Regions from separate parts of the Pseudomonas sp. FBCC-B1565 genome, predicted to be linked through region 2. Evidence: predicted binding sites of a transcription regulator. Region 2 holds the regulator's gene; each other region holds the start of a gene.

Region 1 (4,202 bases), 1.4 Mb from region 2:
ACAACGCCCTGTTGCCCAGCAACGCCTCATGAATTGAACTGTTACGGTTGATGCAAACCAATAATGTTGGGGGCGTATCAGTGACCGAACAGACCGCACTCGCAGTTAATCCGAAGCGACCATGGGGTCCATCGGTAGTAATGATATTCACCGCCGCAGACAACAATGACAGCGCTTGCCGAAAATGTTGTTTTGATTGATCGCTAACCATAACCTTCACCTTGTAATTATTGACTGGGTGAATCCATGTTGAGACGGATTGTTCATCCGGTCAAATTCGCTTTACTCATACGCACTATTGACAGTAGGAATAGCCATCGCCCTTAAACGCCCTCCCCTTTAGAGGCGCATGGCACGACAGTTAATTCCCACAGATTATTTAGCTTATTCATATTCCGAATTTGATTTTTTCTTATCAGCCCACGCATTCTAAGCGTGTATGCAATCACCCTAGCAAGAGAACAATAAACATGAACAGCAAAAACAATTTCGATGATCGTGACACACTTGAAGGCGCTCCAATCAGCATCAAGGCGATTTCCCTGGATGATGTGATTGCGGAGATTGCCGAGCGTCGCAGCGAGTTTAACCAACGTTCCCATGTCCCTTTAGACATGATCGAAAAAATGAAAGCAGTGGGTATCTTCCGCGCCAGTACTCCCAAATGTTTCGGTGGCGATGCGCTGCCTCCAGCCGAGTTCCTGCGCATCGTAGAGCGGGTTTCCGAAGCCGACGGTTCGGTCGGTTGGGTGACCGCGTTCGGCTCAGCCAACATCTACCTGGCGGCACTCCCCCCGGCAACCCAAGCGTTGATTTATACCAACGGGCCAGACCAGGTCTATGCTGGCGGCCTTTACCCTCTACAACCTGCCAAAGAGACTGAAAATGGCTGGGAAGTCAGCGGGCACTGGCGGTTTGCTAGTGGGTGCAAAGGTGCCAACTGGATTGGTGTAGGCATCGGTGGCACATCGGCCAACGGTGGAGGACCGACGGCAGGCAAACCGCTGACCGCTGTGTTCCCGGCAAGCGAAGTGCAGATCGTCGACAACTGGAATGTTGTCGGGATGCAAGGGACGGGGAGCCATGACCTCAAATTGCACCAAAAGAACGTCCAACGCGAGTGGACTTTCGTGCGGGGCAGTGCCCCCACAATTGACGAGCCCCTCTATCATTACCCGTCCGTTTCCTACCAGGCGCAAGTTCATGCCGCCGTTAACCTTGGGCTGGGACGCGCAGCACTGGACTTGGTGATCGCAATGTCGGGCAGCACCAAGACTATCACCGGTGCCCCGCGTTTGGGTGATCGCGCTTATTACCGCAGCGAACTGGGTAAGGCAGAGGCGATGCTGCGAAGCGCCCAAGCGTTTTTCTACGAATCCGCCGAAGCTGTATGGGCCTCGCTCATCGCCGGTAATCCGGTGACCCTGCAGCAGACTAACTTATTACGCCTCAGCGCCACCCATGCCGCTCATACCGGAGCGGACGTAGTCATGAAGGCTTATCGACTGGCTGGGACTGCAGCCATCTTCAATGACAACCGTCTGCAATGGATCGTACGCGACTCCATGGTAGTGACACAGCATGCTTTCCTCGGTGAAGCGACGTACGACGGCGCTGGCGCGTTGTTCGCCGGCATCGAACCGACCATCCCCTATCCTTGAGCACCATTATGCACAGCATCTTCTGCCACGCTGCCGCAGCCTCTAGAACTGATTCTGCAAGAGAAATATGCAACCTTGGTAGCGAGTCTCTACCAACTGAACGAAAGTCGCGTCCAGGTCGTTTGGGTTGAAGATTGTCGCCATCGAGCTGCATCGGCCCAACATCAGTCGATGTCTGCAAGTTGGTGAGTGGGCAATATCAGTTTTAATATGCGGCACACAGCTGTATTCGCTCAAGTGTGCCATCAAGCGACCGATAAAAACTTATGCGCTGGACCATCCGCCGCTGCTTGCGGGGAGCACATTCCACGCTCTAGGAAAACCATGACAATAAGAACAATGAACATTGCTCCGCGCGCATTTCTGGGGTTCTCCCTGATAGGCGCGCTCATGCTGATTCTCGGCCTCTTCGCCTTGTCTCAGATGAGCAAGATCCGAGCAGCTGGCGACGACATCGCGATAAATGGCGTCCCTAGCTTTCAGACCCTGAATGCTCTCACTGTGACGGGCGTCCGCATGCGGGTTTTGTTGTATCGGCTGTTGACTGATCGCGAACCGAATACTCAGAACAGGACTATCGAATTACTTGCGGAACAAAACCAACAACTTAACAAGTCGCAGGCAGCATACGCCAAACTGATTTCATCCCCTGTAGAGCAATCCGACTACAACGACTATATGCGGCTGATGGATGAATATCGGAAGATTGAAACGCGCCTTGTTACCCTCAGTCGGGCTGGCGATCTGCAGGAGCTAATGCGCGTGCTGAACGCCGAGTCTGCGGCTAACGCTGAGCAGATAAACGTAGCGTTGGGTAAGCTTACTGACTTTAATAACGGCCAGCTGGCTATCATCAATCAATCCGCTGCTGACCAGTACAGCTCTGCGTTCAACTGGGTTGTTGGCCTCCTCATTATTGCCTCGCTGCTGACCATGCTGTTTGCCTGGCTGCTGACCAAGAGCATCACCCAACCGATAGCGTTGGCACTTGAAGCGGCTGAAACCATCGCCGAAGGTAATCTGACCCGATCGATAAAGGTTGATGGCACTGACGAAGCGGGCCGGTTGCTGCTCGCCATGCAAAAAATGCAGGAGAAACTGCGCGATACCTTGATGCGTATTTCCGGATCCGCAACACAACTGGCTTCCGCTGCCGAGGAGCTGAACGCCGTTACCGATGAAAGCGCCCGTGGCCTTGCGCAGCAGGACAACGAAATAGAACAAGCCGCGACTGCAGTCAACGAAATGACCAGCGCTGTCGAAGAAGTGGCGCGTAACGCAGTGAGCACTTCAGAGGCGTCAAAAAACGCGACGGCGTCAGCAGGCGATGGCCGGGACCTGGTTCACGAAACCGTCAACGCTATCGAACGCATGAGCGGGGATGTGCAAAGCACCGCCGATCTGATTGGTAATCTTGCGGAAGAGTCCCGCGACATCGGTAAGGTTCTGGACGTGATTCGTGGCTTGGCGGATCAGACCAACCTGCTGGCGCTGAACGCAGCTATCGAAGCGGCCCGGGCCGGTGAAGCCGGTCGCGGCTTTGCGGTTGTCGCCGATGAAGTGCGCGCTTTGGCCCATCGCACCCAACAGTCCACCAGCGAAATTGAACGCATGGTTGGCAGCATTCAAGGCGGCACCCAAAAAGCGGTCAGTTCAATGCGTAACAGCACTGACCGTGCTGAATCTACCCTGAACATCGCGAAAGGCGCAGGCTTGGCGCTGGAAACCATCAACACTGCAGTAGTCGAGATCAACGAACGTAACCTGGTCATCGCCGCCGCTGCGGAAGAACAGGCTGCAGTCGCCCGTGAAGTGGACCGCAACTTGGTTAACATCCGGGACCTGTCGACGCAATCTTCCAACGGCGCCGCCCAGACCAGCGCCGCCAGCGGCGAGTTGACCCGCCTGGCGGTTGACCTGAACAGCATGGTGTCGAGGTTTCGCTTGTAAGAGGTATCGGAGGCCATCTGTTGGAGCGAGGCTCGCCCGCGCGTGCGATGAAGAGGTCTGCCTGATATACCAAGGCGCCTAGTTCGCAGGCAAGTCTGGGTCTCACAGAGTTCAATTTGAACCCTGATCCCGCCCACAAAGTTACAGCCATTGGCACTAAGTGTCCCATTGGCCTGTGGGCCAACCGTGGCGCTGGATAACGGCGCCATATGGTCCTCTGTGTTGCCTCCAAATAGCCCCGACTACAACGAGATGGCCACCCTCTCCGCTCCCATCGCTGATGCGCAAGGTGACAGCGTTTGTCGATACATCCAGCGCGCCAGGCTCGAACGCAGCGTGATCGATTTGGCCAACCCGTTTCTGCGCACCGAGTCGCTTACCTCGATCGCTTAAAAATGATGTTTCACAGATTCCGCTCATTTCAGCCGCTTCTGGAAAAAAACACTTTGCACTGAAGCCTAAAACACTTTCGTGCGCATGCCTTGCCCGGAGCGCTGGCAGGTGCTGCCTGGCCACTAAAAAAATAACGGCTTGACCTTGCCTCTCGGTTCTCGTTAACTTCACACCACTTTCCTACCTTCCGGTAGGAAG
Region 2 (4,202 bases):
TCGCTTCGCGGTCATGTTCGATGCCGGCGAAACGGTCAACCTGGCCAGCCATAAGCACCAATTTGAGCAAGTTGCTTTCCACTTCGGTGACCAACTGGGTCACACGCTTGATCACCTGACCGGTGAGGTCCTGGTAATCCTGGGCCAGCAGAATGTCATTGAGGTTGCTGGAAACCGTGCGGTTTTCCTGCTCGCTGCGTGACAGGAAACCGTCAACCCGACGTGCCAACTCGCGAAACTCCTCAGCCCCCACTTCCCGGCGCATGAAGCGGCCCCAGTCGTGGCTCAGGGCCTGGGCTTCAGTGGCCATGCCGTTGACCAGAGGCGTGGCGTTTTCCACCAGGTCCATGGTGCGGTTGGCCGCCGCCTCAGTCAGCCTGACCACATAGGACAGGCGTTCGGTGGCATCGGTGATTTGCGAGATTTCTTCGGCCTGGGGCATATGCGGGTCAATCTGGAAATTGACGATCGCACTGTGCAGCTCGCGTGTGAGCTTGCCCACTTCCTGATACAGGCCGCGGTCACGGGTCTGGTTGAGCTCATGGATCAACTGCACCGCGTCGCCGAACTGGCCTTTTTCAAGGCTGTCGACCAACTGGTGAGCATGCTTTTTCAGGGTCGACTCGAAGTCTCCCTGTGACGTTTCTTTATGCTCCATAGCTCCCCCGCGATGGCATTAGCCGTGGATGCGTTCGAAGATTTTTTCGATCTTCTCTTTCAAGGCCAGTGCAGTGAATGGCTTGACCACGTAACCGTTGACCCCGGCCTGGGCGGCTTCGATGATCTGCTCACGCTTGGCTTCGGCGGTCACCATCAGCACAGGCAGGCTGCGCAGCTTTTCGTCAGCGCGCACGTGGCGCAGCAAGTCGATACCGGTCATGCCCGGCATGTTCCAGTCTGTTACCAGAAAGTCGATGCTCCCGCTGTTGAGGATCGGAATCGCCGTAATGCCGTCGTCCGCCTCGACCGTGTTTGTGAACCCAAGGTCACGCAACAGGTTTTTTATGATCCGCCGCATCGTTGAGAAGTCATCAACGATGAGGATTTTCATGTTCTTGTCCAATTCGACCTCCAAGCAGTCTTAAACGCGCCCAGCACCTGGACGCGCCATTTCAATCAACAGGCATTACACAAAAAGGACTGCCGGGGGCACCACGGGTCGAACCCGCGAAGGCCGGTTGCCCTCGCGGTATCGTCTGCAGTGTCCCCACACTGCCTGTTCAGCGCGCTCGCCACTCTCCCAAGCGCCCCCGCAAGCGGGCTGCGCACTGGCTGTGCAACTGGCTGACCCGCGATTCGCTGACACCCAGGACCTCACCGATTTCCTTGAGGTTCAGCTCTTCGTCGTAGTACAGCGCCAACACCAGCCGCTCACGCTCCGGCAAATTGGCAATCGCGTCCGCCAACGCCCCCTGGAAACGCTCATCTTCCAGGTCTCGCGATGGCTCCATATGAGCACTCGCGCCGTCCTCGTGCAGCCCTTCATGTTCGCCGTCCTGCAACAGGTCGTCGAAACTGAACAATCGGCTGCCCAAGGTATCGTTCAAAATCCCGTAGTAATCGTCGAGACTCAATTGGAGTTCGGCCGCAACTTCGTGATCTTTAGCGTCGCGACCGGTTTTTGCTTCAATTGCGCGAATTGCGTCACTGACCATGCGTGTATTGCGGTGTACCGAACGCGGCGCCCAGTCACCCTTGCGCACTTCATCGAGCATCGCGCCACGGATGCGGATGCCCGCATACGTCTCGAAACTTGCACCCTTGCTCGCGTCGTATTTGGTCGACACTTCGAGCAAGCCGATCATGCCCGCCTGGATCAGGTCTTCGACCTGGACGCTGGCGGGCAGGCGCGCCAGCAAGTGATAGGCAATGCGCTTGACCAGGGGCGCGTAGCGCTCGATCAACTCGCCCTGGCTGTCACGGGCAGACTTCTTGTACGCGTTGTAGCCGGTCGCTGTCATAGCACGGGTCCTGCGCTCGTCTGATGCACCAATCGCTCGACGAAAAACTCCAGATGCCCCCGGGGGTTGGCGGGCAATGGCCAGGTATCGACCTTCTGGGCAATAGCCTTGAACGCCAGTGCGCACTTGGAACGAGGGAACGCTTCGTAGACTGCACGCTGCTTTTGCACAGCCTTGCGCACACACTCGTCGTAGGGAACTGCGCCGACGTATTGTAAGGCGACATCGAGGAAACGATCCGTGACCTTGGTCAACTTGGCGAACAGGTTGCGCCCTTCCTGCGGGCTCTGGGCCATGTTGGCCAGGACGCGGAAGCGGTTCATGCCGTAGTCGCGGTTAAGCAGTTTGATCAGGGCGTAGGCGTCGGTGATCGAGGTGGGTTCATCGCAGACCACCAGCAACACTTCCTGCGCAGCGCGCACAAAGCTGACCACGGACTCGCCGATCCCGGCGGCGGTGTCGATCACCAGCACGTCGAGGTTGTCGCCGATGTCACTGAACGCCTGGATCAGCCCGGCATGCTGCGCCGGGCTCAGGTGCACCATGCTCTGGGTGCCGGAGGCGGCCGGCACGATGCGGATGCCCCCAGGCCCCTGCAGCAGCACATCGCGCAGCTCACAGCGGCCCTCGATCACATCGGCAAGGGTATGTTTGGGCGTCAGCCCCAGCAGAACGTCGACGTTCGCCAACCCCAGGTCAGCATCCAGCAGCATGACGCGACGGCCAAGCTCTGCCAGGGCCAGGGACAAATTCACTGACACGTTAGTTTTCCCGACGCCACCTTTGCCGCCGGTCACCGCGATCACCTGTACGGGATGCATGCTGCCCATTTTATTTCTTTACCTTGTCTTGCTTAGACGCAGGCTACATGGCTTGGCCGCGTGAATCGCTTGCAGACCATCGATGTAGATACATTTCACGGTGTTCATACCGCCCTCAACCTACCCGCTTCGCCGGGTTGTGGTAGAGGTCGGCGAACATATCGGCCATCGCTTCCTCGCTAGGCTCGTCTTGCATTTGCACGCTGACTGCACGGCTGACCAACTGATGACGGCGCGGCAGATGCAGATCATCCGGGATCCGCGGCCCGTCGGTCAGGTAGGCGACCGGCAATTCATGACTGATGGCCAGGCTCAGCACCTCGCCCAGGCTCGCGGTTTCGTCGAGCTTGGTGAGGATGCAACCGGCCAGGCCGCAGCGCTTGTAACTATGATACGCAGCGGTAAGAACCTGTTTCTGGCTGGTGGTTGCAAGCACCAGGTAATTTTTCGACTTGATGCCACGCCCGGCCAGGCTTTCCAACTGCATGCGCAATGCCGGGTCGCTGGCTTGCAGGCCGGCGGTGTCGATCAGCACCACGCGCTTGCGCAGCAGCGGGTCGAGGGCGTTGGCCAGGGACTGGCCTGGGTCGACATGGGTCACCGACACATTGAGAATGCGGCCCAGGGTCTTGAGCTGCTCCTGGGCACCGATACGGTAGCTGTCCATGCTCACCAGCGCGATATTCTGAGCGCCGTACTTGAGCACGTAACGCGCCGCCAGCTTGGCCAGGGTGGTGGTCTTGCCCATGCCGGCGGGGCCGACCATGGCGATCACACCGCCCTCTTCCAGGGGTTCGATTTCCGGGGTGACGATCATCCGCGCCAAGTGGGCCAGCAACATGCGCCAGGCCTGGCGAGGCTCTTCGATTTCGGTGGTCAGGGCCAGCAGGTCGCGGGACAACGGGCCGGACAGGCCGATGCGTTGCAGGCGACGCCACAGGTTGGCCTGTTGCGGTTTGCTGCCTTGCAATTGGTTCCAGGCCAGCGAACCCAACTGGACTTCGAGCAGCTCACGCAGGCCATTGAGTTCAAAGCGCATCGAGTCGAACACACGCTGGTCAACCGCCGCTGCCGGGGCTGGCGCAGCGGGACGCGGCGGCTCTTTGAAGGTTGGCTCAACCAATGGCTCCGCGGCGGTCAGCGGCAGGCCGGCGAACAACTGGCGATTGGTGGTGGCATCGCTGTCGCCACGCATGCTCAGTTCAGCCTGGGCCGAAACAATCCGCGAAGCGGTCTTGCGCAGCTCGTCTTCGAGCTCCATGTTCGGCACGCGCGGCGCCAAGGCCGAAGGTGTGTAATCCAGGGCAGCCGTCAGCTCGACACCGCCGGCAATACGACGGTTGCCAATAATCGCGGCGTCGGCGCCCAGCTCATCACGAACCAGTTTCATGGCCTGACGCATATCGGCGGCGAAAAAACG
Region 3 (4,202 bases), 2.0 Mb from region 2:
CTACCGATAGTGGCTTCTGTTGTGGTCAACTGTTCCGCCTCTCGCCTGTGGGACATGGTGGGGCGATTTGCCGGCTTCGATATGTTCATTCCGGACTTGAGCCATATCGAAATGATGGGCTCAGGCGTGGGCGCCTTGCGGACAAAATTCTTCCGCGATGGCAATTGTGTAGTGGAGCAACTCAATAGCCGGAATGAACAGGCTATGCACATGACCTGGACCACGATCTACAACACCCTGGGTGTGGCCAGACTATGGGCGGCGATCCAAGTGGAAGCACTTGAAGCGGAGCGCTCCAAGGTGATGTGGACAATTATTGCAGAGCCCACAGAGACGGCGAACACAGGGTTCGAACAGTTTGTGCAAGACTTCGCCAACAGCGCCCTGGACAATGTCCGCCGAATACTCAGCTAAGCGGCAGGAGCGACGCGATGCGCCCCTGCCAATGAATCAGCGGGTCAGATCTTGAAGCTATCGACCAACTGCTTCAAACGATTGGCCTGCTGCGACAGGGCATCGCAATCCTTCAGGGTTTCATTGAGATTGGCCACGCCCTGCTGGTTCAGCAAGTTGATCTGGTTGATGTCCACATTGAGGGTTTCCACCACGGCCGTCTGCTCTTCAGTGGCTGCGGCGACGGACTGGTTCATGCCGTCGATCTCAACGATTCGCTGGGTCACGCTGACCAGGCGCTCACCGGCCTGGTTCGCGACCTCTACGCTTTCCTCGCTGGAGGCCTGGCTGGCATTCATGGTAGTCACCGCTTCACGCGAGCCCACTTGCAGCGAAGTGATCATTTTGTGGATCTCCTCGGCTGACTCCTGGGTGCGGTGAGCGAGGTTACGTACCTCGTCGGCGACCACCGCAAAGCCTCGCCCGGCCTCACCGGCTCGGGCCGCCTCGATGGCAGCGTTAAGCGCCAGCAAGTTGGTTTGCTGGGAGATGCCTTTGATCACATCAAGGATGTGACCGATGTTGTCGGTGCTGGCGTTCAGGGTTTCAATCTGGGTGCAGGACAAGCTGATCTTCTGCGACAACTCCGACATGGCAAGGATGGTCTGCTCGACCACTTTGCGGCCATCGTCGGCCTGCTCGCTGGCACCACTGGCGTGTTGTGACGCATCGGCGGCGTTGCGCGCGATTTCCTGGGTGGCGGCACCCAGTTCATTGATCGCTGCGGCGACGCTGTTAGTGCGCGCGCTTTGCTCGTCGGAACCGACGATAGACGCATTGGACGAAGCCATCACACGCTGGGACAAGTCATGCACCTGGCGCGTAGCCGAGGACACTTCCGAAATCGACGCATGGATGCGCTCTACGAACTGATTGAACGCACTGCCGACTTCGCCAAATTCGTCCTTGCTGGTGACCGCCAGACGACGGGTCAGGTCACCCTCGCCCTGGGCGATATCCTGCATCGCCACGCCCATAGTGGTCAGGGGTCGCAGCAAGACTTGAATCAGCAAGCTCAGGAGCACGGCAATCGCAACCACGGCGATCAACATGGCAATCAACGCAGATGTCCGGAATTTGCCCAGCGGTGCGTAGGCTTTGTCTTTATCAATCGACAGGCCGATATACCAATCCGCGCCTGGCAAGCCGCTGATAGGGGTGAATGACAAGATTCGGTCCTGGCCATTGAGAACGACGTCCTGACTGACCTTCTCAATGCGCACTTGAGTGCCGGGGTAGATGTCCTTGAGGTTTTTCATCACCTGGTCCTGATCGGGACTGACGATGACTTGCCCGTCGCCACTGACCAGGAACGCATGGCCAATGCCGCCAAAATCCACCGAGTTAATGATCTTCACCAAGGTCTGCAGGCTCAGGTCACCGCCGACCACACCGAGCAACTCGCCGTTCTTTTTCACCGGCATGGCGATGGTCACGATCTGCCCACCCACCGCTGCCATATAGGGTGGGGTAAGCATGGGTTTATCTGCTGCTACTGCCTGTTTGTACCAGGGACGCTGACGGGGGTCGTAGCCATCGGGCATTTTTGCGTCAGGACGTTGGGTAAACACACCATTGGTTTGGCCAACATAGGTGAACTGGAAGTTATCAGTGAACGCTGGCTGATCGACCAGGCCAGGAAGGTCGGCACCACTGCCTTGGTGAGCAACGTTTTGCGTAAGGCTCTCGAGTACCAATATTCGGCCACTAAGCCAGTTCTGCACACTGCTGGCAGTGAGTTCACCGGATTGCTGGATGGACGACTCCAGGTTCTGCTTGATCGTGCTGCGCTGCAGGTAGTCGTTGTAGAGGGTGAATAACGCGAAGGCCAGAACCACGACGCCTGACGCGGCCAACAGAATTTTATGACTGAACTTGAGATTCATTTCATCGACTTCTTTTGCCAAAGGGGGGTGAGCGTGCCGGGTGAAAAATTCCATGTAACGGTATAGGCAGCTTCTGGGGCCGCTCTATTTCGGTGCACGCATGGCTCGTCAGGCTTTCGGCCAAGCCGCGGCAAAGCTTAGAAAATTGTGGGATGTTTCTGATTTTTAAGCAGGAAACTGACCAGCGGTAGGCATGTGTGAGGAAACGACAAATTGTGGTGACTTATGGCCCCAAACGACAAAACCCCTGTCTGCGTTAGCAGACAGGGGTTTCGGAATTAAATCTTGACGATGACCTACTCTCACATGGGGAAACCCCACACTACCATCGGCGATGCATCGTTTCACTGCTGAGTTCGGGATGGGATCAGGTGGTTCCAATGCTCTATGGTCGTCAAGAAATTCTGTGTACCGGACCGTTGGGTTAGCAACGTGCCGATGAAATTCATGGACTTCTACATAAACAAAACCCCTGACTGCATAAGCAATCAGGGGTTCTGGAATTTAATCTTGACGATGACCTACTCTCACATGGGGAAACCCCACACTACCATCGGCGATGCATCGTTTCACTACTGAGTTCGGGATGGGATCAGGTGGTTCCAATGCTCTATGGTCGTCAAGAAATTCGGGTACTGAGTCGTGGCCTTGGCCTCGCTTCAGCAAATTGGGTATGTGACAGCTTTCGGTGTTTTGTGAACATCGAACTTTCGGTTCATTTCGTCTTCACACACCGCAATCTGATGCTCGTTAGAGTAGTCAAATTGCTTGGGTGTTATATGGTCAAGCCTCACGGGCAATTAGTATTGGTTAGCTCAACGCCTCACAGCGCTTACACACCCAACCTATCAACGTCGTAGTCTTCGACGGCCCTTCAGGGAACTCAAGGTTCCAGTGAGATCTCATCTTGAGGCTAGTTTCCCGCTTAGATGCTTTCAGCGGTTATCTATTCCGAACATAGCTACCCGGCAATGCCACTGGCGTGACAACCGGAACACCAGAGGTTCGTCCACTCCGGTCCTCTCGTACTAGGAGCAGCCCCTCTCAAATCTCAAACGTCCACGGCAGATAGGGACCGAACTGTCTCACGACGTTCTAAACCCAGCTCGCGTACCACTTTAAATGGCGAACAGCCATACCCTTGGGACCGGCTTCAGCCCCAGGATGTGATGAGCCGACATCGAGGTGCCAAACACCGCCGTCGATATGAACTCTTGGGCGGTATCAGCCTGTTATCCCCGGAGTACCTTTTATCCGTTGAGCGATGGCCCTTCCATACAGAACCACCGGATCACTAAGACCTACTTTCGTACCTGCTCGACGTGTCTGTCTCGCAGTCAAGCGCGCTTTTGCCTTTATACTCTACGACCGATTTCCGACCGGTCTGAGCGCACCTTCGTACTCCTCCGTTACTCTTTAGGAGGAGACCGCCCCAGTCAAACTACCCACCATACACTGTCCTCGATCCGGATAACGGACCTGAGTTAGAACCTCAAAGTTGCCAGGGTGGTATTTCAAGGATGGCTCCACGCGAACTGGCGTCCACGCTTCAAAGCCTCCCACCTATCCTACACAAGCAAATTCAAAGTCCAGTGCAAAGCTATAGTAAAGGTTCACGGGGTCTTTCCGTCTAGCCGCGGATACACTGCATCTTCACAGCGATTTCAATTTCACTGAGTCTCGGGTGGAGACAGCGCCGCCATCGTTACGCCATTCGTGCAGGTCGGAACTTACCCGACAAGGAATTTCGCTACCTTAGGACCGTTATAGTTACGGCCGCCGTTTACCGGGGCTTCGATCAAGAGCTTCGCGTTAGCTAACCCCATCAATTAACCTTCCGGCACCGGGCAGGCGTCACACCCT

Evidence for each region. The regulator FliA, encoded in region 2, starts transcription of late flagellar genes. The targets are predictions, from matches to a motif close to CTAAAGTTTNNNNNNNNNNNGCCGNTAA.
Region 1: a site for FliA is predicted at 1,894-1,921, ahead of NL123_RS15275 (methyl-accepting chemotaxis protein). Genes of this name have one in related genera too.
Region 3: a site for FliA is predicted at 2,453-2,480, ahead of NL123_RS30100 (methyl-accepting chemotaxis protein). Genes of this name have one in related genera too.

What each region holds. Positions count from the first base shown of each region.
Region 1 is NZ_CP101438.1:3,233,810-3,238,011, reverse strand. Features, by position in the region: gene NL123_RS15285 (flavin reductase) at 1-211, opposite strand, end outside; gene NL123_RS15280 (acyl-CoA dehydrogenase family protein) at 471-1,661, shown strand; gene NL123_RS15275 (methyl-accepting chemotaxis protein) at 1,986-3,611, shown strand; partial or broken gene NL123_RS15270 (hypothetical protein) at 3,891-4,146, shown strand.
Region 2 is NZ_CP101438.1:1,856,154-1,860,355, reverse strand. Features, by position in the region: gene NL123_RS08890 (protein phosphatase CheZ) at 1-658, opposite strand, end outside; gene NL123_RS08885 (chemotaxis response regulator CheY) at 677-1,051, opposite strand; gene fliA (RNA polymerase sigma factor FliA) at 1,221-1,961, opposite strand; gene fleN (flagellar synthesis regulator FleN) at 1,958-2,791, opposite strand; gene flhF (flagellar biosynthesis GTPase FlhF) at 2,898-4,202, opposite strand, start outside.
Region 3 is NZ_CP101438.1:6,544,096-6,548,297, forward strand. Features, by position in the region: gene NL123_RS30095 (SRPBCC family protein) at 1-414, shown strand, start outside; gene NL123_RS30100 (methyl-accepting chemotaxis protein) at 459-2,339, opposite strand; rRNA gene rrf (5S ribosomal RNA) at 2,623-2,738, opposite strand; rRNA gene rrf (5S ribosomal RNA) at 2,848-2,963, opposite strand; rRNA gene NL123_RS30115 (23S ribosomal RNA) at 3,119-4,202, opposite strand, start outside.